DNA from 4 places in the Brucella sp. GW823-FHT04E01 genome. Region 2 is predicted to be linked to each of the others. Evidence: riboswitches for the same ligand, from Rfam matches in the RefSeq annotation. Region 2 holds a riboswitch; each other region holds the start of a gene.

Region 1 (8,025 bases), on a different contig from region 2:
CATCGTCGTCACGCTTGGCATGAGCTTCGTCTGGGGCGGGTTTGCCGTTCTGCTGCTGCCCTCGCCCGGCGGACAGGCGCCGGACTGGGCGCGCTGGATCATGACCGCCAAGCCGCCTTTCATGCCGATGGCCATTGTCGCCAGCATCCTGATCGCGGTCGTCACGCATTTCATCGTCATGCGCTCGACCTTCGGCGTGCTAATGCGTGGCGCGGGCGGTAACAGCCGCTCCATAGAACGTGCGGGCTGGTCTGTGACCATGATCCGCGCCGGAACCTATGCACTGGCGGCCTTCTTCGCAGTGCTTGCAGGTATCGCACTCGTCGGTCTCACCACATCGGCCGATGCCAATATCGCGTTACGTTATACGCTTCTGTCTATCGCAGGCGTTATTCTCGGCGGTGGTGAATTCGTCGGCGGACGCGTATCGCCTATCGGAGCCGTCATCGGCGCACTGACGCTGACGCTTGCCGGATCGTTCCTCTCCTTCATGCGCATTTCGCCGGACTGGCAGATCGGTGCACAAGGCGGCATTCTCATCGTGGTGCTGGCATTGCGCCTCTTCCTCAATCGCCTCGAAAAGAGGGAGAAAAAGCAATGAGCGGTCTCACCATCCTGACCAACCGTCCGTGGATATGGTCGTTCATCGCCACTGCCGTCGTCTGGATCATCACCATCCTCTTTACCGGCGGCGCTGGCGCGCACGGGCTCTCCCACGCAGCTTTCACTTTCGCGTCCTTTTCGGTGATTGTCGGCCTCGGCCAGATGTTCGTCATCACGCTCGGACCCGGCAATATCGATCTGTCGGTCCCGGCCAATATGACGCTCGCCGCAACACTGGCGCTCAAGCTCATGGATACGCAGGACGGCATGGTGCTTGCGGGGCTTGGTGTTGCCATTCTGGTTGGTGTTGCCATTGGCATCTGCAATTATACGCTGATCAAGCTTCTGCGCATTCCGCCCATCATCGCCACCTTGTCGATGAGCTTCCTGATCCAGTCCACCGCCATCTGGAGCAATCGCGGCCTGCGCGTGAAACCGCCGGAAAGCCTAGCGCAGTTCACGACATCCTCCACGCTTGGCGTTCCCAATGTCGCCCTCGTGGCGCTGATCCTGTCAGTCATTGGCTGGGTACTGTTGAAGAAGAGCATCTATGGACGCTGGATTTCGGCAATTGGCCAGAATCCTTTCGCTGCGCGCATGGCGGGCGTTCCGGTCGATGGCACCCGCTTCATCACCTATCTGCTCTGTGCAGTGCTCGCTTCGCTCTGCGGCTTTCTGCTTGCCTGCTTCTCGGGCGGTGCAGCGCTGAACATGGGCGCGGAATATCTTTTGATGTCGATTGCCGTCGTCATCATCGGCGGCACGGCGGTTGCAGGCGGTGATTCCAACATCCCTGGTATTTGGGGTGCCGCCCTCTTCATGTTCCTCATAGTTTCGATGCTCAACACCTACGGCTTCGGCGCCGGTGTCCGTCTTGTCCTGACTGGCCTCACCATCATTGCGGTGATCATCCTCGCCAGTGGTCGACGCGCCGAGCGCTAATTATCTTCGGAGTATCTCCCTTGTCTCAGACTGTTTCGATTTACGAAATCCACGACGAACGCTTCAAGCAGATGATCGTGCCGAGCGCCGATCTGGACGAACTTTATAGCGGCTGCCGCTGGGCGGAAGGCCCGGTGTGGTTCGGTGACCAGAACTGCCTTTTGTGGAGTGACATTCCGAACCAGCGCATCCTGCGCTGGGTCCCAGATGGCGGCGTTTCAGTGTTCCGCCAGCCCTCCAATTTCTCCAACGGCAACACCCGTGATCGTGAAGGACGCCTCGTCACCTGCGAGCATGGCGGTCGCCGCGTCACCCGCACGGAACCAGATGGCAGCATCACTGTGCTGGCGGACAGCTATCAGGGCAAGAAGCTCAATGCGCCTAACGACGTCATCGTGCGCTCGGATGGAACGATCTGGTTCACCGATCCGACCTACGGCATCATGGCCGATTACGAAGGCTATAAGGCTGAGCCGGAACAGCCGTCGCGCAATGTCTATCGCCTCGACCCGAAGACCGGCAATATCGATGCGGTCATAACTGACTTCCACCAGCCGAATGGTCTCGCCTTTTCACCGGACGAAACAAAACTCTACGTCGCCGACAGCGCCTATAGCCACAATGAGGATGCGCCCCGTCACATCCGCGTCTTCGACGTTGTGGATGGCGGTAAGCGCCTGACGGGCGGCACGGTTTTTTGCACCATCGACATGGGCCTGCCGGATGGCTTTCGTTTCGATACGGATGGTAATCTATGGACCAGTGCTGGTGATGGCGTGCACTGCTTTTCGCCGGAAGGGACGCTTCTCGGCAAGGTCAGGACGCCGCAAACGGTCGCCAATGTGACTTTCGGCGGTCCACGCCGCAATCGGCTGTTCATCACAGCAACGAAGTCGCTTTATGCGGTCTATCTCACAGTCACCGGCGCCCAATATCCTTGATAAAACAACGGCGGCTTTCCAAAACGAAAAGCCGCCGCTCTTTATAAGTATAATAATTCATTGAAAAAACTGCATTCGCCGCACGTCGCATTCATGCGAACCTGCCAATAAGGTTTCTTTATTTAAAACGGATCTTCCCGGCCCAAAACCGGGGCGACCCGCATATCAGAACCGTGAATGACGGAACAAATCAAAGAATGATCTCTTCTGTCCTTCAGCCTGCACTCAACAAGAAAGGCCACAGCCTTACAAGTGAATGCATGCCCTGATGCGCTGAGGCTGTATAGCGCAACCGTCAACGCGATGGAAACAGTTTGTCAACAAAACCGCTCACATTACTGTGAGTAAACTCTGAAAAAGCTACAACTTTTCATGATGTTATCCGAAAACATCAATATTAATATTAGTAATACCTATTTTATAATCCTATTTATTTCCCGTTTATTAGAAGTACCGCAGCAACCGAAACAATGACTTGCAGCCTGACCGATCATGCAGAATGTCTGAGTTCCAACGGGCGCTGACCTGGAGCACGATAGCGGATGTGACAGCCGCTGATGCCCTGATATTCGACGTCGACATCGACACCGAAGACCTCGGCGATACGCTCTGCCCGCAACACCTCTCGCGGTGTGCCGAGCGCGACGAGATTGCCCTTGTCCATCACCGCGATGCGGTCGCAGAACATCGCAGCATGGTTCAGGTCATGCAAGGCAGCCACGACTGTCAGTTTTTGACGACTGACAAGATCAAGCAACCCGATCTGGTGCCCGATATCGAGATGATTGGTCGGTTCGTCCAGAAGCAAAATCCGCGGCTCCTGCGCCAGGGCGCGCGCTATATGCAGGCGCTGCCGCTCTCCGCCGGAAAGCGTATGCCAATAGCGGTCAGCCAGATGGACCATATCGACATTGACCAGCGCCTGGTCAACGATTGCATCGTCTTCCGCCGACCATGGCGACAGGGCCCCAAGATAGGGCGTTCGCCCGAGTTCGACCGCCTGACGCGCCGTAATGCGCTCGGTTGTTCCCGCCTGTTGCTCGACCAGCGCCAGTTGGCGCGCAATCTCGCGACGACTAAAACTGTCGATGGATGCACCGCAGAGGTTCACTTCGCCCACGCGGCATCTGCGAACACCGGAAAGCAAAGACAGAAAGCTGGTCTTTCCCGATCCATTCGGCCCTATGATGCCAAGAAACTCACCTTCCGCCACTTCCAGCGAAACATCGCGCAAGATTTCGACACTGCCCGCCGACCAGCCGACATTGCATGCTGAGAGGATCATGACGACGCCCTCCTTTGTCCAAGCAACAGGGCGAAGGCCGGCGCACCGAACAACGCCGTAATGACCCCGATCGGCAGAACCTGACCCGGAATGATGATACGCGACAGAATATCGGCGACGATCATAAAGATTGCTCCAATAAGGGCCGCCGCGGGCAACAACCTGCCGTGCCTGACCCCGACCACCATTCGCGCCGCATGGGGAATGACGAGACCGATAAAGCCCACAGAGCCGACGATGGAGACCATGACCGCCGTCATCATGGCGCTGACGCCGATCAGCACCGCGTAGACGCGGCGCACCGGTATGCCGAGAGAAGCTGCGGATTCCGTTCCGAAGGTGAAGGCATCGAGCGCACGCGCATGCCACAGACAGATGGCAAGACCGATCAGACAGGCAGGCAGAGCAAGAGTGACATCGGGCCAGCGCACGCCGGAAAGGTTGCCAAGGAGCCAGAACATGATACCGCGCGCCTGTTCGGCATTTGCTGCTTTGGTGACGATGAATGACGTCAACGCGTTGAAAAGCTGTGAACCGGCAATACCCGCCAGAATGATAGCGCTGCTGCCTCGCCCCGCCCGCAGCGCCAGCAGGGACACGAGACAGAAAGCAACAATAGCGCCAATGAACGCACCCAGCGAGAGTGTCAGCACGCCAGCGCCGATGCCAAGAATGGCAACGGCGACGGCTCCAGTCGAGGCGCCGGCGGAAATGCCCAGAATATACGGATCCGCGAGCGAATTTCGGAGCAGCGACTGCAGAATAACGCCGGATATTGCGAGAGACGCGCCGCAACATGCAGCGATAACCGCACGGCTGAGGCGATAGCTCCAGACAATCCCTTCATCGATGGGTTCGAGCGGATAACCGGCGTTCCACACCCGATTGGCTACGGTTTTCGCAACCACATCGAGTGGTATCGCCGTTTCGCCTATCGCCGCTCCGAGCCAAAGGGCAAGAAGAAGCAGGACAAGCGAAAAGGCCAGGAAGAACACGCCGGAGCGGGCCCTTCCCTTCTGTTTGAAGCCTGTTGTCGCTGCCCGCGCCGTCACTTGTTCAGGTCCGAGGCGGCGATATCGGCTGCAAGTGTTTCGATGCCTTCGATCACGCGAAGCGAAGTGCTCATCGACTGCGCATCCATGTCGAAGACATGTTTGTCCTTGACTGCTGGCATCAGCTTCGTGACCGCATCACTATCAAGGAACTGATGCTTGACGGCGATGTCGTCAGCCGGATAGCGGCGGCGGTCCAGCTTTGCAGCAACGATCATCGAAGGGTCTGATTTTGCAATCGTTTCCCATCCAACCGTTGGCCATTCTTCTTCGCTGTTGATGACATTCTTGATGCCGAGTGCCGAAAGAATGTAGGCGGGCGCGCCGAACTTGCCTGCGACGTAAGGATCGGCATCGACCTGCGTGCTGGAGAACCAGACAACGGCAGACAGCTTGCCGCCAGCAGACCCAATTTTTTCGCGCGCGGCCGCTTCGCGCGCCTTCAGGTCGGCGACGAGTTTCTCGCCGCGATCCTGCACATTGAAGATTTCCGCCAGTTCGGTGATTTCCTGATAGACGATATCCATCTTGAAGGCTGCCGTACGAACACCGTCGCCACCGCCGGAATTGTCCTTGCCAACACAATCGGAAGGCGATGTATAGGCCGGAATGCCCAGTTCCTCGAATTGTTCAGGCTTCGCAACAATGCCGGTCGGCCCGACATGCCACTGAAAATCCGCCGTCACGATATCCGGCTTCTGCGCCAGAACGCTTTCGAAACTCGGATCGTTATCGGCGAGCCGCTTTACCTTGGCATTCACCTCCTCAAAACCTTTGAGAACAGGCCCGAACCACACTGCCGTGCCGACGACCTTGTCGCCGAGACCAAGGCTGTAAAGAATTTCTGCGCTGCTCTGGCCGACCGCAACCGCGCGGCTCGGTGCCTGCTTGAAGGTCACGTCACGACCGCAATTTTTCAGCGTCAGCGGATATTGCGTTTCCGCTGCCTGTGCAGCCAAACCGCCTGCGAGAAATGCAACCGCACAGAGGGCGGCGCGAAACGGCATCTTGCCGAGAATATTCATGAAAGTCCCCGAAATGATGAGAAAAAGACGCCCTGTCAGCTGACGGAAAAAATCCGATACGGAAGACGGACAGGCATATCCGGGGACATGTCGAAATCATGTGATGACGATGGAAGGATGCGTCCTGCGACGCGGAAATCTGTCATAACCGGCTCCTGCTCCGGGCATCCCCGCCCGTGACAATGGACAACACTAGACGGCAGGTCTCCTGGCTCACGAATATCTGCTGTTCATCTGCCTTCCCGCGCTTCTCCGGCACAGTGGCATGACGCTTTCAACGTCACGAGGATGAACGGCAATCCGCTTACAGTTGCGGGGGCAGCCACGGTCTTGGCCCCTTTTCGGGTCGTCCTCACCGTGTTCCCTATTAATCCCCTTCGCTCTCGGTCGGGGAACCGTCGTTACACTATTACGTTGACCCGATGTCGCCGTCAAGCAGGTCTCGATGGCTATTTCCAACACACGGTTTTCAAGCGATTCGAAAGCCCGTTATTTAAATTGCGGCCAAACTATCGTCGCATGCGCTGGCCTATTGAATTTGTTTTCGCTAATCTCCATGTAGTTTTCTCCCGCTAGAGGAGCGGGACTTTGGGGAGGTCCGCCGGGAGGCGGCACACATTCTATCTGGGAGGACATATGCGTAGATTTATTCTGGCCCTGACGTCGGTAGCGGCGTTGGCTATGGCAGGCTCTGCTTCCGCAGAAGACTACAAGGTGCTGGCGCCTGCGGCTCCGGGCGGCGGCTGGGACCAGACGGCGCGCACGATGCAGAGCGCGCTTCAGGACGAAAAGATTTCCGGCAGCGTGCAGGTCATCAACGTTCCGGGCGCTGGTGGCACTATCGGCCTTGCCCAGTTTGTGAACCAGAACAAGGGCGACCCAAGCCAGCTCATCGTCGGTGGCTATGTCATGGTCGGCGCTATCCTGACCAACAAATCGCCGGTCACGCTCGACGCCATCACGCCGATTGCACGCCTTACCGGTGAATATGAAGCCATCGTCGTGCCTGCTTCTTCCGACATCCAGAACCTTGGCGACCTTGCCGCGAAGCTGAAGGCTGATCCAGGCTCCGTTTCGTGGGGCGGCGGTTCTGCGGGCGGCACCGATCACATCACCGCTGGCCTCTTTGCCAAGGCAGCAGGCGTCGACCCGACCAAGGTCAATTACATCGCCTTCTCAGGCGGCGGCGAAGCACTGGCAGCCATTCTCGGCAATCAGGTAACCGTCGGCATTTCCGGCTATGGCGAATTCGACGCCCAGATCAAGGCCGGTACGCTGCGCATCATCGGCATTTCGAGCGACGAGCGCGTGGAAGGCATTGACGCACCGACCTTCAAGGAAGGCGGCGTGGACGTTTCTATCCAGAACTGGCGCATGGTGGCCGCTGCTCCCGGCATCACTGCCGAGCAGGAAGCTGCCATCAATGCCGATATCGAGAAAATGGTGAAGTCGGAATCCTGGCAGAAGGCTCTGAAAGACAAGGGCTGGGCGGATACTTATCTCGCCGGCCCGGCGTTCAAGGAGCAGCTTGCCAAGGACGTCGCTGCGACTGAAACCATCCTCAAGGAAATCGGCCTCGTCAAATGACAGGAACAGAACCGCAGGAAAAGCGCCGCCCGGAAGGGGCGGCGCCAGATTTCGCCGCTCTTGTCATCGCCCTTGTTCTTGCCGCTGTCGCCATCGCCATTGCCTGGTCGACAACCTATGGAAACGACGTGACGAGCTACTCGCCGGTCGGCCCGAAAACCGTTCCCTATGTCGTCGCAGCCGGATTGTTCGGCCTTGCCATCTGGACCGTATTCGAGGCGCTTCGCGGTGATTTTCCAGAGCGAGAGCATCAGGAGATCGCCCCGATGGCATGGATCATCGGCGGTCTGGCCATCCAGATGCTGACGATGAAGACTGTCGGCTTTTCCTTGTCCACCGGCCTGCTTTTCGCAGCAACCGCACGTGGCTTCGGCTATCGCAAATTCTGGATCAGCGTTCCCGTCGGCATCGTCTTCGCCTTCGTGATCTGGTTTATCTTTGCACGCGGCCTGCAGCTATCGCTGCCGTCCGGCTGGCTCGAACAATTCGTTTAGAGCATTCCCAGTTTTGACTGAAACATTGGAAATGCTCTAAGTCCTTGTTTTGTCGCATTATTCCACGCAAAACCGCTTCGCATTTTTGCTGGAAAT
Region 2 (8,025 bases):
CAAATCTAAACAATGCGATTTTTTTGCGTGGGCAATTGTTTACTTTGCTCCTGATTTGGAGCGCAGGTAATTGATGATGCCTGAGAAGTCTTCGGCGCCATGGCCTTCACCATCAAAAAGACTGTAAAGCTCCTGTGCATGTGCACCGAGCGGTGTTTCAGCGCCAGCGCTTTGCGCGGCTTCCTGCGAGAGCTTGAGGTCTTTCAGCATCAAAGCTGCCGCAAAACCGGGTTTATAGTCGCGGTTTGCAGGTGATGTTGGAACCGGTCCCGGAACCGGACAGTAGGTTGTCAGTGACCAGCATTGCCCCGATGATGTTGACGCCACATCGAAGAGCGCTTGGTGGGACAGGCCCAGTTTCTCAGCCAGAACAAAGGCCTCGCTGACACCGATCATCGATATGCCGAGGATCATGTTGTTGCAGATTTTCGCCGCTTGTCCTGCGCCGTCACCGCCGCAATGCACGATCTTTCCAGCCATTGGCTGCAGGATCGGCTCTCCGCGTGTGAATGCGTCGTCGCTGCCGCCAGCCATGAAAGTCAATGTCCCTGCGGAAGCGCCACCGGTGCCACCGGAAACAGGCGCATCAATGGAAAGATGTCCGTGGCTTGCGGCCAGCTCATGTGCCTTGCGTGCTGAATCTACATCGATTGTCGAGCAGTCGATGAAAAGTGAGTCTTTTCGAGCATTTGGTGCAATGTCCTTATAGACGGAGAGAACGTGCTTTCCGGCGGGCAGCATGGTGATCACCACGTCAACGTCGGCAACCGCATCCTGCGCGCTCGAGGCTATCGAGAGACCATTGGCCTTTGCCTCATCGAGATGTTGCGGCAGGAGGTCGAAGCCGCGAACGGTGTGACCGGCTTTCACAAGATTGGCGGCCATCGGGCCACCCATATTGCCAAGGCCGATAAATGCTATTGTGGCCATAAAAAAATCCTCCCTTGGCGGTTACTAATTCAGAACTAGCGTCCGATCATCTGGCGTGCGATGATCACACGCATGATCTCGTTCGTACCTTCGAGGATCTGGTGTACGCGCAGATCGCGGACAAGCTTTTCGATCCCGTATTCATGCAGATAGCCGTAGCCGCCGAAGAGCTGCAGCGCTTCGTTCGCCACATTGAAACCCGTGTCAGTGACAAAGCGCTTGGCCATTGCCGACCATTTGCCCGCATCGTGGGTTTTGCGATCAAGCTTGCTGGCAGCGGAGTAAAGAAGAAGGCGTGACGCGGAGAGTTCCGTCTCCATGTCCGCCAGGCGGAATTGCAGCGCTTGAAAACGGTCAATTGTCTGACCGAAGGCTTTGCGCTGGCTGCAATATTCCAGTGACTTGTTGAGCGCCGATTGTGCGCCGCCGAGCGAACAGGCAGCAATATTGAGCCGACCGCCGTCAAGCCCGGCCATCGCTATGCGAAACCCTGTTCCTTCTTCACCGAGAAGGTTTTCAGCCGGGACGCGACAATTGTCGAAAATGACGGTTCTTGTCGGTTGTGCGTTCCAGCCCATCTTGAATTCATTTGCACCAAACGAAAGGCCGGGTGCATCTTTTGGCACAACGATGGTGGAAATCCCCTTGGGGCCGTCCTCGCCGGTACGCACCATCGTCACATAGACATCCGTGGCGCCTGCACCGGAAATGAACTGCTTGGAACCATTGAGGATATAATGATCGCCATCGCGTGTAGCGCGTGTTCTGAGCGCCGCCGCATCCGAACCCGATCCGGGCTCGGTCAGGCAGTAGCTGGCAAGCCATTCCATTGACGTGAGCTTCGGCAGAAAGCGCAGGCGCTGTTCGTCATTGCCGAAAGTGTCGATCATCCATGCAGCCATGTTGTGGATGGAGACAAAAGCCGAGAATGAAGGGCATGCAGTTGCCAGTGCTTCAAAAATGAGCACTGCGTCGAGCCGCTTCAGCGCCGAGCCGCCCACATCTTCACGCACATAAATGCCGCCCATGCCGAGCGGTCCGGTCTCTTGCAATATGTCGACGGGGAAATGCTTGTCGCGATCCCATTGCAATGCATGCGGGGCAACGCGATCACTGGCGAAGGCTCGCGCCATATCCTGAATGGCAAGCTGATCTTCGTTCAGCTCGTACTGGTTCTGGTCGGCAGCATCCATGGTTTCCTCCCTGTAGCACCGCACCTTGTCACCGGACTAGATCATAACCGTGTGAGACTGCCAACGCTCCATTGGAATAATGTTGCTCACATTTGTAATAAACTGATGCGCATTTTTGCATAGACGCTCGCCGATTGAGGTCCCGTTGCCAGAAAGTTCAGTTTAAGCTACGCAGCAGTCCATGGCACGCGCAATCATGTTTCAGGGAACGGGTTCAGACGTCGGCAAAAGTGTTCTTGTTGCCGGATTATGCCGGGTTGCGCGCAATCGCGGCCTGAATGTTCGGCCGTTTAAGCCGCAAAACATGTCCAACAATGCGGCGGTCAGCGACGACGGCGGCGAAATTGGTCGGGCGCAGTGGCTGCAGGCGCTGGCTTGCGGTGTGTCGTCGTCTGTCCATATGAATCCGGTACTCCTCAAACCGCAGACTGACATGGGTAGTCAGGTTGTCGTGCAGGGACAAGTGCGAGGCGAGGCGCGCGGGCGCTATTATCAGGAATTGAAGCCACAACTTATGGCGGCTGTCATGGAATCTTTCGCCAAGGTCAGCGAAGGCGTGGACCTTGTGCTGGTGGAAGGGGCAGGGTCACCGGCTGAAATCAATCTCCGGGCCGGTGATATCGCCAATATGGGGTTTGCCACACAGGCCGATGTCCCGGTTGTTCTGGTCGGTGACATAGACAGAGGTGGCGTGATTGCGTCTCTCGTCGGCACGCACACTATTCTGTCCGAACAGGACCGCGCCATGGTTCGCGGATTTCTGATCAACAAGTTCCGGGGCGATATTTCGCTTTTTGATGACGGGCTGGCTGCCATTACCCGGTTTACCGGCTGGCGCTCTTTCGGCGTTGTCCCGTGGCTGAAAGCGGTATCGCGATTACCAGCCGAAGATTCTGTCGTTCTTGAGCGTGCTGTACGCGGAGACAAGAAGCCGCTTGTGGTTGCTGTGCCGATGTTGCCGCGCATCGCCAACTTCGATGATCTTGATCCGCTAAAGGCTGAACCGGATGTAGAAGTGGTCATGGTGCCGCCTGGTTCGAGCATTCCCGGCGATGCGGGCCTTGTCGTTCTGCCGGGGACAAAGTCCACGATAGCCGATATGCAGGCGGTTCGGGACAATGGCTGGGATCGCCAATTATCTGCCCACGTGAAACGAGGCGGTCATGTGCTTGGTATCTGCGGCGGGTTCCAGATGCTTGGTCGCCACATCAGCGATCCTGCTGGTATCGAGGGGCATGTACGCGACATTGATGGTCTTGGGCTGCTCGATATCGAAACGGTGATGGAACCTGAAAAAGTGGTCCGCAACGTGCAGGCGACCGCGCTTCTCCATAATGTGCCGCTGGAAGGTTATGAAATCCATATCGGACGAACGACCGGACCGGATATGGGGCGGCCTTTCGCCCGAATTGGCGAGCATGACGATGGAGCCATATCGCCAGATGGGCACATAATGGGAACTTACCTCCACGGTGTTTTCAATGCAGACGAATTTCGCCGGAGATTTCTGGAGGATCTTGGTGTGCGTAGCAGTTCAGTAAACTATCGCGCTGGCGTTGAGGCTGCATTGGATGAGCTGGCCGAAGGGCTGGACGCATGTCTCGATATCGATGCACTGTTTAACTTGAAATGAGGTCGTCAATCATCGGTCGCGATTGACGACGATGGGGCGAAAGCCTAGTGTCGAAACCATGCAACAGGTTTTTGCCGGGACGAATCCCGGCAATACCAAAAAGGGAATGCGACGGACGGACCCAATCCGGGCGTCTTTATCGCAGCCGACCCCGCGACTGTAGAGCGGAGAGGGATGAGGCAAGCCGGGCAACCGGTAACCACTGGAGGCTGTAAAGCTTCTGGGAAGGTAGTTTCAATCCCCGTGACCCGTGAGCCAGGAGACCTGCCTGCTGCGTGAGGGCATCGAGCCCGAGCCCCATGGGAGGTTTTTCCCTGCTGCCTGCACGGAGGTTGTCATGGCTGCACGTACTCAAAATTCTGTTTCCAGCACACTCGCAATGCCGCTCGCTGCTCGTCTGGGCACGGCTGTGGTTTCACTGCTTCTCGGCGCGTTCCTGATCTACGGCGTAGGGCTTGCCCATTCTGATACGTTGCACGATTCAGCGCACGATACGCGCCATTCCTATGGTTTTCCCTGCCACTGAGCAGTTTAACATCTTTCGGAATTGAAGCTGAGCAAAGCTCGATGGTGGACGGCCATCGGCGCGAAATTGCTATTGAGGGACAGAAATGTTGATCCGTTATTTGTTGGCGACGCTTGCTGCGGGGCTTCTGGCCGGGCTGCTGGTTACTCCCGCCATGTATTTGAAGACAGTGCCTTTGATCCTGCAGGCCGAAACCTATGAAGATGCTGGCGGTGGCCATAGTCACGGCGAGGCGGAAGCCACACCGCATGATCATGGCGCCGCTGCCGAAAGTGCCGAGGAAGAAGGGGCTGAACTACCATTTGGGCGGTTGGGCAATACGATCCTTGCCAATCTCGTAGCAGGTGCAGGTTTTGCCTTGCTGCTTGGTGGCGTGGCCTTGCTTCTCGGACGCCGCATTACGGTGCAGAATGGGATTTATTGGGGCGTTGCCGGTTTCTTCGCGGTCGCGTTTCTGCCTGCATTGGGTTTATCGCCGGAATTGCCGGCAATGCCTGCGGCTGATCTGGCTGAACGCCAGCTCTGGTGGCTCGCTACCGTGGTGCTAAGCGGTTTAGGCCTCTATCTCATCGTGTTGCGCCAGGAAGGCTGGGCAAAGATCCTCGGTCTGGTGCTGATCGTGGCGCCGCATCTTTACGGTGCTCCGCATCCGGAAGACATCTCGTCACCGATTCCGTCATTGCTTGCTTCGCAATATGCAGTCGCATCGCTGGCGACGAACCTGTTCATGTGGGCCGTGATCGGCCTCGCACTTGGCTGGTTCATCCAGCACTACGCATCGTCCGAGATTGAGGGCTGATGAAAATGGCTTCGCCGGGAAAATCGGTTCTGGTTCTTGGCGGAGCCCGTTCGGGTAAGTCGTCCTATGCCGAGAAAATGGTTGAGTCCTCGGGGCTTCAGCCGCTCTATCTGGCAACAGGACGTGCCTTCGACAAGGAAATGGAAAACCGCATTGCCATTCATCGTGACCGACGTGGTTCCGAATGGCAGACGGTGGAGGAGCCACTCGATCTGATCGGTGCACTGACATTGAATGCTGCTACGGATCGGTTCGTGCTGGTCGATTGCCTGACCCTGTGGTTGACCAATCTGATGATGGCCGAGCGCGATATAACGACAGAGACGGCAAGTCTTGTCGCCATGCTGCCGAATCTTGCCGGGCCTGTGGTTTTTGTTTCGAACGAAGTTGGACTTGGGATCGTGCCTGAAAATCGCATGGCACGGGAATTTCGCGATCATGCAGGCTTTCTGCATCAGGCAGTGGCCGCGATTGCGGATGAAGTTTATTTCATGGCGGCAGGGTTGCCGCTCAGGATGAAGGGATAAATCGATGCAGGGACAGAAAATTCCCGCAACAGTCATCACGGGTTTTCTCGGATCGGGCAAAACGACGATGATCCGCAACCTGTTGGAAAACGCCAATGGAAAACGCATTGCGTTGATCATCAATGAGTTCGGCGACCTCGGTGTCGATGGCGGTATTCTGAAAGGTTGCGGTATCGAGGCATGTCGTGAAGAAGATGTGATCGAGCTCAACAATGGTTGCATCTGCTGCACCGTTGCCGATGATTTCATCCCGACCATGACCAAGCTTCTGGACCGCGCTGATCGCCCCGATCATATCGTGATCGAGACGTCCGGTCTGGCCTTGCCGCAGCCGCTGGTCGCAGCTTTCAACTGGCCTGAAATCAAGACGCAGGTAACAGTCGACGGTGTAGTAACCGTGGTCGACGCCGCAGCGGTGGCCGAGGGGCGTTTTGCCGATGACCACGACAAGGTGGATGCGCAGCGCGCAGCAGACGAATCTCTTGACCATGAAAGCCCCTTGGAGGAACTTTTTGAGGATCAGATTCATGCAGCCGATCTGATTGTTCTCAACAAAGCTGACCTGATCGACGCCTCAAGGCTGGATAGTGTGAAAGCCGATGTGGCCGAGCGTTCACCGCGCCGGGTGAATATGGTTCCTGCGAGCTTTGGCAAGCTTGGAGCTGACGTTCTGCTCGGCCTCGGCGTCGGCACGGAAGACGACATCGCCAACCGCAAATCCCACCATGAAATCCATCATGCGGATGGACACGAGCACGATCATGACGAGTTCGAGAGCTTCGTGGTCGAAGCGGGCTCTGTGGCCGATCCCAAGCTGTTCACGGAAAAGCTGAAAGCGGTCATTGCGAAACACGATATTCTTCGTCTGAAGGGCTTTGTCGATGTGCCGGGCAAGCCGATGCGACTGGTCGTGCAGGCGGTTGGTCCGCGTATTGAGCATTATTTCGACCGTCCATGGGGCAAGGATGAAGCGCGCTCCACGCGACTGGTTGTGATCGGGCTGCATGATATCGATGAAGCAGCCATCGCCAAGGCCGTGAAAGACGCTGTCTGACCGATGCATCTTCTTCTTGCCCAGAAAGGAACAATCAGCGACGGCAATGAAGCCGTCGATCTCGGCCAAACGCCGGGAGAGATATTGTTCCTTTCCGCTGCCGATACCGAACTGGCCAGTTTGGCGCAGGCACACAGACTTGCGCCGGATTTGCCAAGCTTGCGACTGGCGAATTTCTTGAGTCTCACCCATCCCATGTCGGTGGACGCTTATGTGGAGCGTACTGCCAGATATGCGAGCCTCATCGTGGTGCGCATCATTGGCGGCGAGACATACTGGCCTTACGGGTTAGAAGCGCTGCATGCTTGCGCACTCAATCACGGTATCAAGATTGCCGTATTGCCGGGAGACGACAAGCCGGATCATGGGCTGGACCGGTTTTCAACGATCTCTGCGCACGAGCGAAATGAACTCTGGCAGTATCTGATCGAGGGCGGGGCTGTGAATGCCGGCGCATTTCTTCAATATTGCGCCGCACTGGTTGCAGGCTCCGAAAAGCCGGAAAGTGCGGCTCCTTTGCTCAAGGCTGGTCTGTGGTGGCCGGGAGAGCATGTCTCCTCGCTGGATAGTATTCGCACGCACTGGAGCGATGCAAAAGCACCTGTCGCTGGCATTATTTTCTATCGGGCGCTGGTGCAAAGCGGACAGACGCAGCCGGTCGATGCACTGATTGCTGCTTTGCAGGCAAAAGGTCTCAATCCGCTCCCGATATTCGTTTCGAGCCTCAAGGATCGATTGTCTGCGGCGGTCGTCGACGGTCTGTTCGAGGATTGTCCGCCGGATATCGTTTTGAATGCCACGGGGTTTGCAATTTCTTCGCCGGGGGCGGAGCGCAAGCCGACTGTCCTCGACAAGCGCGGCAATATGGTGTTGCAGGTGATCTTCTCCGGCACACCGAAGGCAGTTTGGGAAACGTCACAGCAGGGCTTGTTGGCGCGCGATCTGGCGATGAATGTCGCTTTGCCCGAAGTGGACGGGCGTGTGCTTTCGCGTGCCGTATCCTTCAAGTCTGCAAAGCAGTTTGATGCGGCAGTGGAAGCGAATATCGTGACGCACGAGCCGCATGAAAACCGCGTGGGTTTTGTGGCGCAGCTCGCTGCAAACTGGGCGCGGTTGAAGCGGAAATCGCCCGATGAAAGACGTGTTGCGCTTATCCTTGCGAATTATCCGAACCGCGACGGGCGGCTCGGAAACGGGGTAGGGCTCGATACGCCAGCCGGAACGGTTGAAGTACTGCACGCCATGGCGAAGGGCGGCTATCCCGTCGCTGACCTGCCCGTGGACGGTGATGCATTGATGCGTGCGTTGACGGCAGGCCCGACCAATGCTGCGCGTGACGGACGTGAGATTCGCGAAACGATTT
Region 3 (8,025 bases), on a different contig from region 2:
ATGGCAAGCGTGACACCGAACTCGGATGAATTCTGGCCCGGCGCAGTCGTGCCATTATCGATGGCGACCAGCGAGGCAATATCCGGCACAACGACCGCAGAGGCCCCCACTCCAACTTCCTCGCCGATGGTGAACAGCCAATAGCTGTCGACCGGCGTTTCCACATTGGCTCTCTGCATCGCTTCGAGGGCCGCAAGCATGATTGCAACGCCTGCCTTGTCATCAAGGTGACGCGAGACGATAAAGCCATTATCGATGAATTCGGGCGCGGGATCGACAGCAACTATGTCACCGACATCGATACCGAGCTGCAGCAGATCATCACGATTTCTGGCGAGCGCATCGACGCGGAGTTCGACATAAGGCCAGCCGACCGGCTGCGTATCGACTTCGTCATTGAATGTATGGCCGGAAGCTTTCAACGGCAGGATCGAACCGCGATAAATTCCTTTGGACGAAAAGATGGAAACGCGGGCACCTTCGGCGAAACGCGCTGACCAGTTACCGATGGAAACCAGTTCCAGTCGTCCGTTTTCCTTCAGATATTTTACCTGTGCGCCGAGTGTATCGACATGCGATACGATACCGCGCGCCGGTCTCTCCGTCAGGCCCACCCTGCGCGCGCGAATAGCCCCCCGGCGCGTCAGCATAACCTCAAGCCCCAGATGCTCCAGCTCACGCGCAACATAACGCACGGCTTCGTCGGTAAACCCGGTCGGGCTCGGTATGGCGAGAAGCGCCTTGAGCCGTGTTACGAGATAGTCCTGATCGATTGTGATAGCGGTCTGCATCATTCATGTGTCGCAAAACAAGACCGCAACGTCAACGTCATCTCCAGAACAGAAAACTTCGGCACCGGTGTTACGCGGCGCCGAGATGCCATCAGAAACTCCAGTCTTCATCCTCAGTCGCGACCGCCTTGCCGATGACGTAAGAAGAGCCGGAACCGGAGAAAAAGTCGTGGTTTTCGTCTGCATTCGGCGAAAGAGCGGACAGGATCGCCGGGTTGACCTTGCACGCTTCAGCCGGGAAGAGTGCCTCATAGCCGAGGTTCATGAGAGCCTTGTTGGCGTTGTAATGCAGGAATTTCTTGACGTCTTCAGTCAGGCCAACGCCATCATAGAGCGCTTCCGTGTAGCGAACCTCATTGTCGTAAAGTTCCAGCAGAAGCTCGAAGGCAAAATCCTTGATTGCCTGCTTTTGCTCTTCGTTCAAGCGTTCCAGTCCGCGCTGGAATTTGTAACCGATGTAATAGCCATGCACAGCCTCATCACGGATGATGAGCCGGATAAGATCGGCTGTATTGGTCAGCTTTGCCCGGCTCGACCAGTACATGGGCAGATAGAAGCCGGAATAGAACAGAAAGCTCTCCAGGAAAACGCTGGCGATTTTCCTTTTCAGCGGATCATCCGCGCGATACTGGTCCAGGATCAGAACGGACTTGCGCTGCAGGAATTCGTTTTCCTCGGACCAACGATAGGCATCGTCAACATCCGGCGTCAGGCACAAAGTCGAGAATATCGACGAATAGGATCGTGCATGAACCGCTTCCATGAAGGAGATGTTGGACAGCACCGCTTCTTCATGCGGCGTCGCTGCATCATCCATCAGCTTCACGGCACCGACTGCGTTCTGGATCGTATCGAGAAGTGTCAGCCCGGTGAAAACGCGGATCGTCAGTTGCTTTTCCTGCGGTTTCAGCGTTTCCCACGACTGAATATCGTTCGAAAGCGGCACCTTTTCCGGCAGCCAGAAATTGCCGGTCAGACGGTTCCAGACCTCAAGGTCTTTCTCATCTTCGATCCGGTTCCAGTTGATCGCACGCACTGCGGCGGGTTTCGGGTTCTTGGTTTTCACTTGAATATTCATTGGTCATCACCAGTGGTCAGAGGGCGCAGGAAACGCAACCCTGCACTTCCGTGCCGGAGAGCGCCATCTGGCGCAGGCGAATGTAGTAGATGGTCTTGATGCCCTTCTTCCACGCGTAGATCTGTGCGCGGTTGATATCGCGTGTCGTTGCGGTATCGCGGAAGAACAATGTCAAAGATAGGCCCTGATCGACGTGCTGTGTTGCTGCCGCGTAAGTGTCGATGATCTTTTCCGGCCCGATCTCATAGGCGTCCTGATAGTAATCGAGATTGTCATTGGTCATGAACGCTGCCGGATAGTAGACGCGACCGATCTTGCCCTCCTTGCGGATCTCAATCTTCGACACGATCGGATGAATCGAGGACGTCGAATGATTGATGTAGGAAATCGAGCCTGTCGGCGGCACGGCCTGAAGGTTCTGGTTATAAAGCCCGCCCTCCATCACCGCATTTTTCAGATCGCGCCAGTCATCCTGCGTCGGAATCGCAGTGCCAGCCTTTTCGAAAATTTCTCGAACCTTTTCCGTCGCCGGTTCCCAAAGCTGCTCGGTATATTTGTCGAAATATTCACCTGTTGCGTATTTGGATTTCTCGAAACCTTTAAAGGACTTGCCCGTTTCCACTGCAATCAGGTTCGATGCGCGGATCGCGTGATAGGTAACCGTATAGAAATAGATATTCGTGAAATCGACGCCCTCCTCCGAGCCGTAATAAATCCGCTCGCGGGCGAGATAACCATGCAGATTCATCTGGCCGAGACCGATGGCATGGCTTTCATCATTACCTCGGGCGACCGACGGCACGGAACCGATTTGGCTCATATCGGAAACTGCTGTCAGAGCGCGGATGGAGGTTTCGATGGTCTTGCCGAAATCGGAGGAGTCCATTGCCGATGCAATGTTGAGCGAACCCAGATTGCACGAAATATCCTTGCCGAGATGATCATAGGAAAGGTCTTCGCCGAAGATGCTCGCCTCACTCACCTGGAGGATTTCCGAACAGAGATTGCTCATGGTGATGCGCCCGTCAATCGGATTGGCGCGGTTCACCGTGTCCTCGAACATGATATAGGGATAACCGGACTCGAACTGGATTTCCGCCAGCACCTGAAAGAACTCGCGTGCATTGATCTTCTTCTTGGCAATACGCGCATCGTCGACCATTTCCCGATATTTTTCGGTAACTGAAATCTCGGTCAGTGGCACGCCGTAAACCCGCTCCACATCATAGGGCGAGAAGAGGTACATATCCTCGTTATTCTTTGCGAGTTCGAAGGTAATGTCTGGAATGACCACACCAAGCGACAAGGTTTTAATGCGGATTTTCTCGTCGGCGTTTTCGCGCTTCGTATCCAGAAAGCGCATGATATCCGGGTGATGGGCGTGCAAGTAAACAGCACCCGCTCCTTGTCGCGCACCCAGCTGATTGGCGTAGGAAAAGGAATCCTCAAGAAGCTTCATCACCGGAATGATACCGGATGATTGGTTCTGAATCTGCTTGATAGGTGCGCCCGCCTCGCGAATATTGGTAAGGCTCAAGGCCACCCCGCCGCCCCGCTTCGACAATTGCAACGCCGAATTGATCGAGCGCCCGATGGACTCCATATTGTCTTCAACCCGCAGCAGAAAACAGGAAACGAGCTCGCCGCGCTGCTTCTTGCCTGCATTGAGGAAAGTCGGCGTCGCAGGCTGGTAGCGGCCTGCAATGATCTCCTTCATCAGATTGCGTGCCAGCTGTTCATTGCCGCGCGCCAGCGTCAGCGCTACCATGCAGACACGGTCTTCATAGCGCTCCAGATAGCGCTTTCCATCGAAGGTTTTCAGCGTATAGCTGGTGTAATATTTGAACGCGCCGAGAAAGGTCGGAAACCGGAATTTCTTCGCATAGGCTTCGTCGAAAAGATCGCGCACGAAATTGAAGGAATACTGATCCAGTACCTCTTGCTCGTAATAGCCTTCGGTCACCAGATAATCGATCTTTTCCCGCAAGTTATGGAAAAAGACCGTGTTCTGGTTCACGTGCTGGAGGAAATATTGGCGCGCAGCCTGCCGGTCACGGTCAAGCTGGATTTTTCCCTCGTCATCGTAAAGGTTCAGCATCGCGTTGAGCGCGTGATAATCCAGCCCATCCAAAGATTTTGACGGTTTACTGCTGTTGGAAGTTACAGCTTGAGGCGCATCCTGCGCCACTGGCTGTGCCTCGCGCTCTCGGATCAAGGTCGTGTCTGCCGTGTCCAAAATCGTTCCATCCCGTTTTTGACATTGCCAATGTCCTTATCGGTTCCCAGAAGCTCGAAGCGGTAGAGATAGGGAACCTGACATTTGGCGGAGATAATGTTGCCGGCGATACAGAAAGCCTCGCCGAAATTGCTGTTTCCCGCGGCAATCACGCCGCGGATGAAAGAGCGGTTGCTCTCATCGTTGAGAAAGCGGATCACAGGCTTGGGGACAGCGCCCTTGGAGCCGCCGCCACCATATGTGGGCGTCACGATCACGAATGGCTCGCGCACCTGCAATCCGCCTGAACCGTCCATCGGGATACGGTTCGACCGCATTCCAAGCCGCTCGACAAACCGGTGTGTATTTTCCGACCGGCTGGAGAAATAGACGATCAGGCTCATGTGACCATAGCCCTCAGGCGAGAGCGCTGATCATATCGGGCCGGAAGCCCGCCCAATGGGATTCACCTGCCACAACCACCGGCACCTGGCGATAACCCATGTCTTGAACGAGATGGAAAGCATCGGCATCGGCAGAGATATCGATGACTTCATATTCGATACCCTGGCGGTCGAGGGCGCGCGTGGTGGCCGTGCACTGGACACAGGCGGGTTTGCTGTAAACGGTGACGTTCATTTTTTCCTCACTGGAGCATGTCTCCCAAAAGTGGGAACCGGTTTTGGGGTTAAGACATGCGTAAAAACAAAGAGATAGAGCATTTCCAACGGTCCGGTTTAAACTGGAATACTCTCGATAGGAGACGCAAAGAGCCGTTCGCGCATCGCAAAATGCGCGTCGAAAGACATGAGATACGGGATCGGCCAGCCGCACGAACAAGCAGCCTGACCACACAAACTATGCCTCGAAGGGAGGATCGGAACCGAAACTGAATAAACTGGACATGGACTTCACCCCGAAGCTATGAGCGGGAAGTTCGGGGCAGCAACCCGTAAGGCAACGATTTGCCACACAAGATTGCGCGCCAACCGGACACCCCGCCCGTGGACGTACTCGTTCAAGGCAGGTCTCCTGGCTCTCGGATCAACATTCTGTCCGCCTTCCCAGCCAAAGCCAGTGACGTGATGGACAGAACTCTCCGCTTACAGTTGCGGGGGCAGCTCCGGCATTGCCGCATCCATCATGGATGAAACGCACCGGATTCCCGTCTTAGCTTTCGACCCAACGAATCGAAAGAACCTAGAACACTATATATAGTAGTCGAAGTTAAAAACTCGTCAATAGATAGTTGGCCGCAAAGCGTAGAATGAACGAAGCGTTCTTTACCCAGCTGGCTTAATCGGTTTCGGTCTGAACTCCGGTTTGATAGCCTTGAGGGCCATGCGATCCACCATTGCGGGGGCAATCAGTTTCAACCAGCGCCCAAATCGCATCTGGCGGGTCATCAACACTTCACGCTTGCGAGCCTGCACGCCTTCCAGCATCAGCCGCACAGCTTCCTCGACGGGCATCATGTCATCTTCGCGCACACCACTTGTTCCCAGCACGCCGCCGCTTGCGCTGTAACCCACCTTGCGAATGTCGGTTTTGACAACGCCCGGATAGACGATGGTAATGGATATGCCGCTTGGTTCCAGTTCCGCGCGAAGCGCCTCGCAGAAACCCGAAAGAGCGAACTTCGTTCCGCTATAGGCAGTGCGCCCCGGCACACCGATCAATCCGGCAACAGAAGACACAGCCACGATCCGTCCCTTGCTAGCGGCAAGATACGGAAGTGCTGCATGAATGGGCCAGACGCTACCCCAGTAATTCAACTCCATCAGATCATGCATCCAGTTGAGATCATCTGGTTTGATCTCAGCAAAATTGGCGTGGGCCGACATGCCTGCATTCACGATCAAAGTGTCGATACGACCGAAAGCGGAAACGGTTTTACTGATAAGATCGATACAGGCTGTACGATCTTTCACATCGGTTGGTACCACGAGAACCGAACTGCCCAGTTGCCGCAACTCTGTGGCCAGATTTTCCAGCTTTTCAACATTGCGCGCAGCAAGCACCAGAGCAGCATTGGCACGGTCACGCCGGGCAATCTGCCGTGCGGTTTCAGCGCCGATACCATCCGATGCTCCTGTTATGATCGTCACGTCCATGCCCGGCCCTCCCCTGCCTATCGATCCGACGACAGGCAAGGTACAGGCAGGGCAATCAATGCGTCCAGTGGTTTAGACCTTGCGCGATAGAATAGCAGCAAGAGCGAGACCACCGATCAGCGATATGTGCTCCAGCGCCACCGTCATATCCCGGAAAGCTTCTTCTCCTTCCTTTGCCCAGAACGGGTGGGCAACAGGAATGGTCAGGATCGTAAAGACGGCAAGAGCACCACAAGCCAACCAGATTCCGCGATTGAAGATGATCATCAGCGATCCGACAATCTGCAAAAGCAGGGTTGCGCTGTTGAACAGCCAGCCCGGATGAAGACCAAAGCTTTCCATTTCCGCAGCATTGGCGCCGAAGTTGAAGAGCTTGGCCAACCCACTCGACCAGAAAATGAAGGTAAGGACCACCCGCGCCAGCAAAAGGCTGGCATGGGAATCGAGGATGTTGGCGATGAAACGCGGCATTGGTCAACCCTTTCCGCCGGTGATACGGATAACCTTGAATGCGACCGCCACGGCAACTGCTGGCGCGAGTGCGAATATCACCGACAGCCAGAGCGAGGCATTTGCCGCGCCCTCCACACCTCCCGGCACGGCAATGCCGGCAAAATTGGCAATCATCCCCGCGCAAGCCGTCCCGAAGGCTATGGCGAAGAGTTGTACGGTCGTCATTCCACCCGCTGCGAGATCCTGCTCGGTGGACGGAGCGCTCTGATAGACGCGGGTAACGAGGCTTGGCCATGCAAGACCGATCCCGAAACCGATCAGGATGAGCCCAAGGCAGACGGGCGCGAGCAGCAACCAGTTGCCGTTGCCATGGATCGGGAGAAATATGGCGAGCAGGACAAGACCGGCGAGCGCCAGAACAGGTCCGGCAACGACAAGCTTGTCGCCCCCCTTCTCCTGCCATCTGGAACTGAGGAAGGATGCCACCGTCCAGCCGATTGCCATAAGTGCCGCCAGATATCCTGCCCAGAGCGGAGACTGGCCATGCAAGTGCTGCAGCAGATAAGGCACGTATATTTCGGGCTGCATGCTGAGCATCAAAAGCGCGATCGTAAGGTAAAGAGTCCCGAGCGGCGTCGACAGGCTGAACGAGCGGCGCGGCAGGAGACGTGCCTTGGCGTCGCGCTCCACGAATGTGATGATGGCGATCATGAACATCGCCACACCCAAACCGACGACCTTCCATAGCGTTTCCTGTGACAGGCTCCCCGCTGAAACCGCAAGGACAGCGCCGGTCAAGAGGATGAGTTGAAGAATCGGAATGGAAACACGCTCGTTTTTATCCCAGCTCGAGCGTGGCAAAGTCGCGAATGCCACCACAGCGAAAAGACCCGATACCGGCAGCAATGACCAGAAAGCGGCGCGCCATGCGCCATATTCGGCAAAGATGCCGCCAATCGCCGGCCCGATCAGCGTGGCCACGCCGAACATAGCGGAAATAAGACCGATGGCCCGGCCCCACAGGCGCTCCGGCAAAACGACACGGGTGAGACCATAGGCGAGCGCGTAAAGAAATCCGCCACCGAGGCCTTGCACGCTCCGCCCCGCCAGCATGACCGGCATGTTGATGGCCAGAGACGAGATCAGTGTGCCTGCTGCGAACAGCAGGGTCGCCACGACATAAGCGCCTCTTGGACCGGCACTTTTCAGCAGCCGCGCGGTGAGCGCAGCCCCTAGAATGGAGGCAACGACGAACAAGGTCGTCGCCCAGGCATAGAAATCCATGCCGCCAATGTCCTGCACCACGCTCGGCATGACTGTAGTCGCGATATACATATTGACCGCATGGAGAGTGACCCCTCCGGCCAAAGCCAG
Region 4 (8,025 bases), on a different contig from region 2:
CGTCGATGGCGCCCACCATCACCTTCTTGCCTCGAACAAGTTCGATAAGTTCGATTGGAACATGCGAGTTATGGCATTCCAGCGAGATTAGATCGACACTCGATTTCTGTAGCTTGGGGAATGTTTCCTCATATTGCCGCCACTCTGTTCCCAGGGTCTTTTTCCAATCTGTATTGGCCTTGATGCCGTAACCATAGCAAATATGCACGGCAGTCTCGCACCGAAGCCCCTCCATTGCCTTCTCGAGGGTTTCGACGCCCCAATCATTCACCTCGTCAAAGAAGACGTTAAACGCCGGTTCGTCGAACTGGATGATATCGACACCGGCAGCCTCCAGTTCCCTCGCTTCGTCATTGAGGGCCTTGGCGAATTCCCAGGCCAGCTTCTCTCGACTTTTATAATATGCATCATAGAGCGTATCGATCATGGTCATTGGCCCCGGCAAGGCCCATTTGATGGGCTGCCGGGTCTGCTGACGTAAGAACTGGGCGTCTTCGACAAAAACCGGCTTTGGACGCGATACAGCACCAACGACTGTCGGCACACTCGCATCATAGCGATTGCGGATCCTGACCGTTTCACGCTTTTCAAAGTCAACTCCGTCAAGGTGCTCGATAAACGTCGTGACAAAATGCTGGCGTGTTTGCTCGCCGTCACTGACGATGTGAATGCCTGCCTGTCGCTGATCGTCCAATGCCAGACGCAGGGCATCCCGTTTACCTTCAATCAACTGCTCATCCTGCAATTTCCAGGGGGACCAGAGTTTCTCAGGTTGTGCAAGCCACGAAGGTTTAGGCAAGCTACCAGCGGTAGATGTGGGCAACAGTTTTTTCATGATGGGCGACCTTATGTATCGACTTACTAAAGGGAGTAATTGGCAAACCATTCTTCAAGAACGGTCTTATATGGCTTCATGAAGTGCTCCTCAGCAAACCTCCCCTGCTCAACAGCAAGCCTGCTACGCTCTTCGCGATCGTAGACAATGCGAGTCAGTGAATAGTCCTGATGGTTCAAATCTGGCTGATAACAGGCCCCGGCCACGGAATTGGCGTTATAAATCTCGGGTCTATAGATCTTCTGAAAGGTTTCCATCGTGCTGATCGTGCTGATGAGTTCAAGATTGGTATAATCGCCGAGGAGATCGCCGACAAAATAGAAGGCAAACGGCGCAACGCTGTTCGGCGGCATGAAGAAGCGTACCTTTAACCCCATTTTCTGGAAATACTGATCCGTCAAAGACAGTTCATTTTGTTGATATTCTGCGCCCAATACAGGATGGCGATTTCCAGTACGATGATATGTTTTACTGCTGGAGACACTCAGGCATATGACTGGCGGCTTACGAAACTGCTCTTTGTAAGTATTCGAGTTGAGGAAGCATTTGAACAGTTTTCCATGGAGGTCCCCGAAGTCATCCGGAATGCTGAATGTGGTGCGACCATTATTGTATTCGGGCAGCACGACGCTGAAGTCATAATCACGCACGTAAGAAGAGAAATTGTTCCCAACGATACCTTCGACGCGTTCATTTGTCTTCCGATCGACGATATTCGCTCTCAATATTTCATTGAGTGGGAAAGTATTCTTGCTGCCTTCCGCATCAATGACCATCTCCACCGAAATAATCTCGAGTTTAACGGAATAGCGATCGCCTGTTGGGTTGTCCCAATGCACCAGCGCGTTGAAACGGTTGTCAATCATCCTCAAGGCGTTGCGCAGGTTCTCCTGGCGATTTTCTCCTCTGGCCAAATTGGCAAAATTGGTCGTGATACGCGTACTGTCCAAGGGGAGATAGTTCTCATCAAAATGATGGCTCTTGACGCGGAATGTAAAGTCGTGACGCATCGTGATCCGCGGGCGATCGACGACCGGCCCGCCCCTGGCGGCGACTGGAATTGCGGTTTGAGACATGGCTTACCCCAATAAGTTGGGGGCATGGGTCAGCGGACACATAGCAAAACAGACCGTTAGACGGTCTTCGCTACGGCACACCGGGACACCCCGCCCGTGGACGTTATTTTGCCAAGGCAGGTCTCCTGGCTCGCGGGTCATTGCTCTCGTCCGTCTTCCCAGGGAGAACCCCAGTGACAATCTGGACGTCAGCTTGCCGCTTACAGTTGCGGGGGCAGCGCCGGCTTTCCCGAATGAGACGGGGCACGGACTTCCCTCTTAGCTCCGGCGTATCGAACACGACAGCCGGAGAACCTAGGCATTACAATCTTCCTGCATCGGCCACATAATGTCAATAGAATATAAAGAGATGTTTATATCTTTAAGTCATTGACCGCGAGATTGAGTTCCGCATCTACCGTTCCAGTTGCACCAACGCAATTGATCGATCATCTCGCTATCAATCTCCAGCTACCCACCTCCCCGACACTGCGCGAAGATTTATACGCAGCGGCAAGGAAATACGGATACGGATTCTCGGGCACTTGCGAACACTCGACTGAAAGCCATTTTGGCTTTCCCGCTATCAAACGCCACGGTTTGCAGCTTGCTTGGCAGAGCCGCCCTTTGGCAGACAGAAGGCGTCCGTTCAATGATCAGGAATTGCTTAACCCCAATGTTAACATTGATCGGCTTATGATGCGCCCCGGCTATCCAGGAGTTCTCGCTTTAGCAAAGTCTCAAGCCACTCGGCAAACACATGCAGCCGGCGTGAGAGATGTTGCTTATGCGAATAGAGCAGCGTCATTGGCATCGGTTCGGCGCGATAGTCAGGCATCAGCTCAACGAGTTCACCGGCATCGAGATGGCTTCGCACATCGTAAGCCGGAATCTGGATCACCCCGAGCCCGGCGAGACAGCAGGCAATGTAGGCCTCAGCGCTGTTGACGGTGACCCTCCCGCGCATCGGCAAGGTGCGCAAGGTTCCGTCTTCCAGCCATTCCCAGTCCTCAACGCGACCGCTCGACGGTGATGCGTAGTTGACAGCCCAATGCTTGTCGAGATCGTTTATTTCCCTTGGGGTTCCATGTCTCGCCAGATAGGCGGGGCTTGCGACATTGATCAGGGCCAATCTGCCGATTGGGCGAGCAATCAGGCCTGAATCGCTCAAGAGACCGACGCGGACAACACAATCCACGCTATCCTCCACCAGATTCACCGCACGATCCGTAACTCCAAGGTCGATGTCAATCTGTGGATAGCGCTCAAGGAACTCCGGAAGCGCTGGCGCTATGATCAGGCGACCAATCCGACCGGGGACATCAATGCGCAGCCTGCCCGATGGTTGAGCTGCACTCTGTCGGAATAGATTTTCCGTTTCCTCAACATCGGCGATAACACGTTGACAACGATCGTAAAAAGCCGTCCCGTCCTGGGTCGGCGAAACCTTGCGGGTGGTGCGATGAAGCAGCCGCGCCCCAACCCGTCCTTCAAGCTCCTGAACCGCGGCGGAAACGGAGGAGCGCGGCACGCCAAGCGTGTCGGCGGCACGGGTGAAGCTCGCACATTCAACGACACGGGTGAAAATACGGAACAGATCAATGCGGTCCAAGGTACACGGGAATCCTTATTGTACTGCTTTTCTGACAAGTGAAGTCAGAATGATAATCTTTATACCGAAATTATAGACGATATCTTTTCCCGACGAAAGCGGCCGTTGGTGTGGTCGCACGTTGGCTAAGGAGGCCACCTCATGACCGATCACAGCATCAAGGGCAAAACTGTTATCATCGCCGGTGGGGCAAAAAATCTCGGCGGACTGATCGCCCGCGATCTTGCAGCACAGGGCGCGAAAGCGATCGCTATCCACTACAACAGTCCGGCGACCAAAGCCGATGCTGAAGCAACGGTGGCGGCGCTCAAGACAGCCGGCGCCGATTGTGTCGCCATCAAGGCCGACATGACGACGGCAGGCGCTGTCGAAAAGCTTTTCGCAGATGCTGTCGCCGCTATCGGCAGACCGGATATTGCAATCAACACGGTCGGCAAGGTACTCAAAAAGCCGATTGTTGAGATTTCCGAAGCCGAATATGACGAGATGAGCGCCGTCAACGCCAAGAGTGCTTTCTTCTTTATCAAGGAAGCCGGCAAGCATCTCAACGACAACGGCAAGCTGGTGACACTCGTTACCTCCCTGCTCGGTGCGTTCACGCCCTTCTACTCGAGCTATGCCGGCACCAAGGCGCCTGTCGAGCACTTCACGCGTGCGGCCTCGAAAGAGTTCGGTGAGCGCGGGATTTCGGTGACGGCCATCGGGCCCGGACCGATGGACACACCGTTCTTTTACGGCCAGGAAAGCGCCGAGGCCCAAGCCTATCATAAAACGGCGGCGGCGCTCTCCACCTTCTCAAAGACCGGACTTACCGACATTGAGGACATCGTTCCTTATATCCGTTTTCTTGTCTCCGATGGCTGGTGGATGACGGGCCAGACAATCCTCGTGAACGGCGGTTACACCACCAAGTAACAAGACCAGCAACCTGTCGGCCAAGCCCGGGTCCCAGGAGTTCCGATCCGCCTCCTTGAGACCGGCTTCGCTCGGAAGAGGCGGCAGCAAGATTTGTAATCGGTCCATGATTGCAACACCTTGCTGCCATTCCTCCAGTTATGCTTCTGGCGAGTAACCGAACGTTACCGTTGGGTTTTCGGCTGTCTCCACCCAGATACTCTTTGCTTGCGTATAAGCCATCAGCGCATCCTTGCCGCTCGAGCGACCGTAACCGCTGCGGCCGAAACCGCCAAACGGCGACATGACCGAGATTGTTTTATAACCATTGATCCAGAAGGTTCCGGCCCGCACGCTGGCTGCAACACGATGAGCCCGCGCGACATTCTCGGTCCAAACGGCACCTGCGAGACCGTAGGGATTGTCGTTGGCGAGCGCAATTGCTTCCGCCTCGTCGTCAAAAGGCATGACAGAGACAACCGGACCGAACACCTCTTCCCTGGCAATCGTCATTGCCGGTTCAACTCGATCAAGGATTGTCGGCGCATAGTAGTAGCCCCCGGTTTCCTCCAGTGCGTCAGGTTTCTTTCCACCTGCCACAAGTATCGCACCTTCGGCCACACCATCCCGAACCATCTGATCAATCTTCATCCATTGACGCGCGTTGTTGATCGGACCGACATGCGAGTTATTGTTAAACGGGTCTCCGACAACAATACGATTGGCAGCATCAACGTAGCGCTCCACAAACGCCTTGTGGATGGACCGGTGAACTAGCAAGCGTGACCCGGAAACGCAGCTTTGCCCCGCTCCGCTGAAGATAGCCGACTGCGCACCAACAATCGCGCGATCCAGATTGGCATCGGGGAAAACAATATTGCCGGATTTTCCGCCCAGTTCCAAAATACACGGAACCACATTTTTTGCAGCAGTCGACGCAATCGCTGATCCGGCCTGTGCTGACCCGACAAAAACCACCAAACCCGTACGTGGATGGGATACGGCTGCCTGTCCGGCAGTTGGACCTTGGCCTGCAATCACGTTTACCAATCCGCGCGGAGCACCACCCTGCTCGCACATCAGCCCCAGGATGAGTGTGGAAAGTGGGGTTAGCTCGGAAGGTTTGATGACAACGCCATTTCCGGCACAGATTGCGGGTGCGATCTGCCATCCACCAGTAAAAAGGGGGGCATTCCACGGCGTAATCTGCGTGACCACACCAATTGGTTCATGCCGGGTATAGTTGAGATGGCTGCTTGGTACTGGAATAACATCACCATAGAGCTTGTCGCACCAGCCGGCATAATATTCAAACATCTCTGCCACACGGACCGCCTCGCCGCGAATGTCGCGGATGGGGCGACCGGCGGAACGGCTCTCGATTTCGGCGATCAACGGTGCATGTTCGCGGATACAGCGGGCGATTTGGTTCATTACACGACCGCGGGCTGATGCCGTCAGTGCCATCCATTCCCTTTGAGCACGAGCCGCACTGTCCATCGCCGCATCGATAATCGACTGGTCTGCATCCTTGAATGAGGCAAAAACTATACCGGTCGCCGGGTCCGTCAGATTTTGCTCGTTGCCACTTCCGGCAACTATCTCACCGTTCACAAAACTGCCAATCTCACTCTTCGGAAAGAAACTCTCGAAAATTTGAGCAATACGTGCGGCTTGTTCTTTGGGATCATGTAGTCGCGTCATAATTCTGGTCCTTACCTTGATGAATTAGGCTGAAAAGCGCCCATTCGGGTGAAGTCATCACTGTCCTTGAGATGCTCCGAACCAGCCCAGAGTTTTGCCACAACCGATGTCAGCGGATTGTCCACGCCTGCGCGTTCAGCCATCTCTTGTGCCAGCCGTACATCCTTGCGCATTAACCCCATCGAAAAGCCGCTGTCGAAACGGTCGTTCATTATCCAGGTTGGAAAGTGAACTTCGCTGATCATGGATTTACCGGAAGCGGCGTTCAGAACACGGAGGGCCGATTCAGGGCTTATTCCAGCGGCAAGTGCAAGTTTCAGGCCTTCGCTGGTTGCCACCATATGAGCCGCAGCCAGCAGGTTGTTGACAAGTTTTGCAACATTACCTGCTCCGCTAGGCCCCACATGCAGGGCCTTGGCAGCCATTGCCTCGATAACCGATTGCGCCAGCGCCAGATCAGTATCGCTGCCCCCGATCATCATCGTCAGTTTGCCGGATGCGGCTCCGGCCGGGCCTCCGCTCACAGGAGCATCAAGAAAGCCATGTCCGAGTGAAGCAAGCCTCTGTGCCAGCGCGCGGCTGACATCCGGCTCGGAGGTCGACGTGTCGATAATGACTACGCGTCTGCGCCCGCCCGTCAACTGATGGATATGCGCGTTGACCACATTCTCGACATCCTGAGCCGTCGGAAGAGAGAAAACCAGAAACTCAGATTCTTCGAAAAGCATCTCGAGTGTGTCTGCAGGCATCACTTTTGATGCTCGGGCAAGTGTCTTGCGCTCAGCTGATAGATCGAACCCCAGCGTAACGAACCCTTTTGCCACAAGGGTCTGAGCCATGCCGAGCCCCATACTGCCAAGACCAACAACACCGACTACCGGCTTTTCAGGTTGCGCCATTCCATGTCTCCATTGTTCATCGACCAACCCTCAGATTGGTCGCATCATTAATGGTGAAAGGCTCGCACCAAAGGGGGCAGAGGCATAGCCGGTTTACAGGCAACGCTGCGTCTCATCCGACGCAACAGTCCGTTGAAGGATCTATCGAAACGCTGCCATGTTGTTGGAGAGAAACCCGCTCAGTCGCTCGACTGAAAGCGGTAAACGGCGCCGGGCCCGCACCATCAGGTGTGCACTAGCTTCGGCCAGTAGCGGATCTGACAATTCGCGTATCGCTACGGCTCCGCGTTCCAATTCGGTAGAGACGGCAAAGCGCGGCAAAAAAGTAATGCCAAGCCCGGCAACTACGAACCGTCTCAAAACATCTATCGATGTCGTTTCGACAACGGGAGAGATTGCAAAACCGCGATCGGCGGCAACACGGGTGACCAACCGGGTAATGCCATGGCCAGGTCCTAGTAACGCATTGGGCAGACCCGAGCAGTCAGCCAGTTCCAACCTGTCTTTGGCCAATAGAGGGTGCTCTGGCGGTGCGACCAGACAGAGCGGCTGTTTCGAGATTGCAAGCGAGCGAACCCTTGCATCGACCAGCGGGTTGTACGCAATTCCGATATCTGCATCCCCGTTGGCAATCCCGTCCAGAACGCTTTCCGTGCCGCCGAGCTGCATGTCGTACTGCACATCAGGATAGATTTTGACGAATGAACCAAGTCCATATTGCAAGATATCGGCGAGAAATCCCTCCCCGCAAAGAATGCGGACACGCCGTTGTTGCACGCCCCTGAGAAACCCGAGTTGTTCGGTAAGCAGGCTATGCTCTTCCAAAACACGTCTAGTATGCTCCAGAACCAACTCGCCCGCTTCAGTCAACGCCATGCCGCGCGCATTTCGTTCAAACAGAGTCAAGCCAATCTTGCGCTCGGTTTCGGCGATCTGACGGCTCACGACGGAAGGTGCAACGTTCACATGTTCGGCTGCACCTCTGATTGATCCGATCCGGACCACCGCCATGAACATCCGCAATTC

The links. A riboswitch is a leader RNA that binds a small molecule or an ion and turns the genes downstream of it on or off. The one in region 2 is predicted to bind cobalamin.
Positions count from the first base shown of each region.
Region 1: linked by a shared signal. The riboswitch ahead of AC1RHM_RS11985 (ABC transporter substrate-binding protein) and the one ahead of AC1RHM_RS02785 (CbtB domain-containing protein) in region 2 are both predicted to bind cobalamin.
Region 3: linked by a shared signal. The riboswitch ahead of nrdH (glutaredoxin-like protein NrdH) and the one ahead of AC1RHM_RS02785 (CbtB domain-containing protein) in region 2 are both predicted to bind cobalamin.
Region 4: linked by a shared signal. The riboswitch ahead of AC1RHM_RS07425 (DUF1852 domain-containing protein) and the one ahead of AC1RHM_RS02785 (CbtB domain-containing protein) in region 2 are both predicted to bind cobalamin.

Region 1 is NZ_JBXAIK010000003.1:319,303-327,327, reverse strand. It holds gene AC1RHM_RS12010 (ABC transporter permease) at 1-601, shown strand, start outside; gene AC1RHM_RS12005 (ABC transporter permease) at 598-1,545, shown strand; gene AC1RHM_RS12000 (SMP-30/gluconolactonase/LRE family protein) at 1,617-2,486, shown strand; gene AC1RHM_RS11995 (ABC transporter ATP-binding protein) at 2,977-3,771, opposite strand; gene AC1RHM_RS11990 (FecCD family ABC transporter permease) at 3,768-4,823, opposite strand; gene AC1RHM_RS11985 (ABC transporter substrate-binding protein) at 4,820-5,848, opposite strand; cobalamin riboswitch at 6,030-6,263, opposite strand; gene AC1RHM_RS11980 (Bug family tripartite tricarboxylate transporter substrate binding protein) at 6,485-7,435, shown strand; gene AC1RHM_RS11975 (tripartite tricarboxylate transporter TctB family protein) at 7,432-7,929, shown strand.
Region 2 is NZ_JBXAIK010000001.1:532,249-540,273, reverse strand. It holds gene mmsB (3-hydroxyisobutyrate dehydrogenase) at 40-930, opposite strand; gene AC1RHM_RS02795 (isobutyryl-CoA dehydrogenase) at 966-2,123, opposite strand; gene AC1RHM_RS02790 (cobyric acid synthase) at 2,305-3,756, shown strand; cobalamin riboswitch at 3,805-4,042, shown strand; gene AC1RHM_RS02785 (CbtB domain-containing protein) at 4,094-4,282, shown strand; gene AC1RHM_RS02780 (CbtA family protein) at 4,368-5,081, shown strand; gene cobU (bifunctional adenosylcobinamide kinase/adenosylcobinamide-phosphate guanylyltransferase) at 5,087-5,608, shown strand; gene cobW (cobalamin biosynthesis protein CobW) at 5,613-6,662, shown strand; gene cobN (cobaltochelatase subunit CobN) at 6,666-8,025, shown strand, end outside.
Region 3 is NZ_JBXAIK010000002.1:856,699-864,723, reverse strand. It holds gene AC1RHM_RS09420 (osmoprotectant NAGGN system M42 family peptidase) at 1-791, opposite strand, end outside; gene nrdF (class 1b ribonucleoside-diphosphate reductase subunit beta) at 883-1,869, opposite strand; gene nrdE (class 1b ribonucleoside-diphosphate reductase subunit alpha) at 1,886-4,105, opposite strand; gene nrdI (class Ib ribonucleoside-diphosphate reductase assembly flavoprotein NrdI) at 4,081-4,488, opposite strand; gene nrdH (glutaredoxin-like protein NrdH) at 4,502-4,723, opposite strand; cobalamin riboswitch at 5,090-5,303, opposite strand; gene AC1RHM_RS09395 (SDR family oxidoreductase) at 5,368-6,198, opposite strand; gene AC1RHM_RS09390 (DoxX family protein) at 6,271-6,669, opposite strand; gene AC1RHM_RS09385 (MFS transporter) at 6,673-8,025, opposite strand, start outside.
Region 4 is NZ_JBXAIK010000002.1:435,106-443,130, reverse strand. It holds gene AC1RHM_RS07430 (methionine synthase) at 1-835, opposite strand, end outside; gene AC1RHM_RS07425 (DUF1852 domain-containing protein) at 862-1,845, opposite strand; cobalamin riboswitch at 2,010-2,224, opposite strand; gene AC1RHM_RS07420 (LysR family transcriptional regulator) at 2,585-3,502, opposite strand; gene AC1RHM_RS07415 (SDR family oxidoreductase) at 3,644-4,417, shown strand; gene AC1RHM_RS07410 (aldehyde dehydrogenase family protein) at 4,556-6,100, opposite strand; gene AC1RHM_RS07405 (NAD(P)-dependent oxidoreductase) at 6,112-6,999, opposite strand; gene AC1RHM_RS07400 (LysR family transcriptional regulator) at 7,141-8,025, opposite strand, start outside.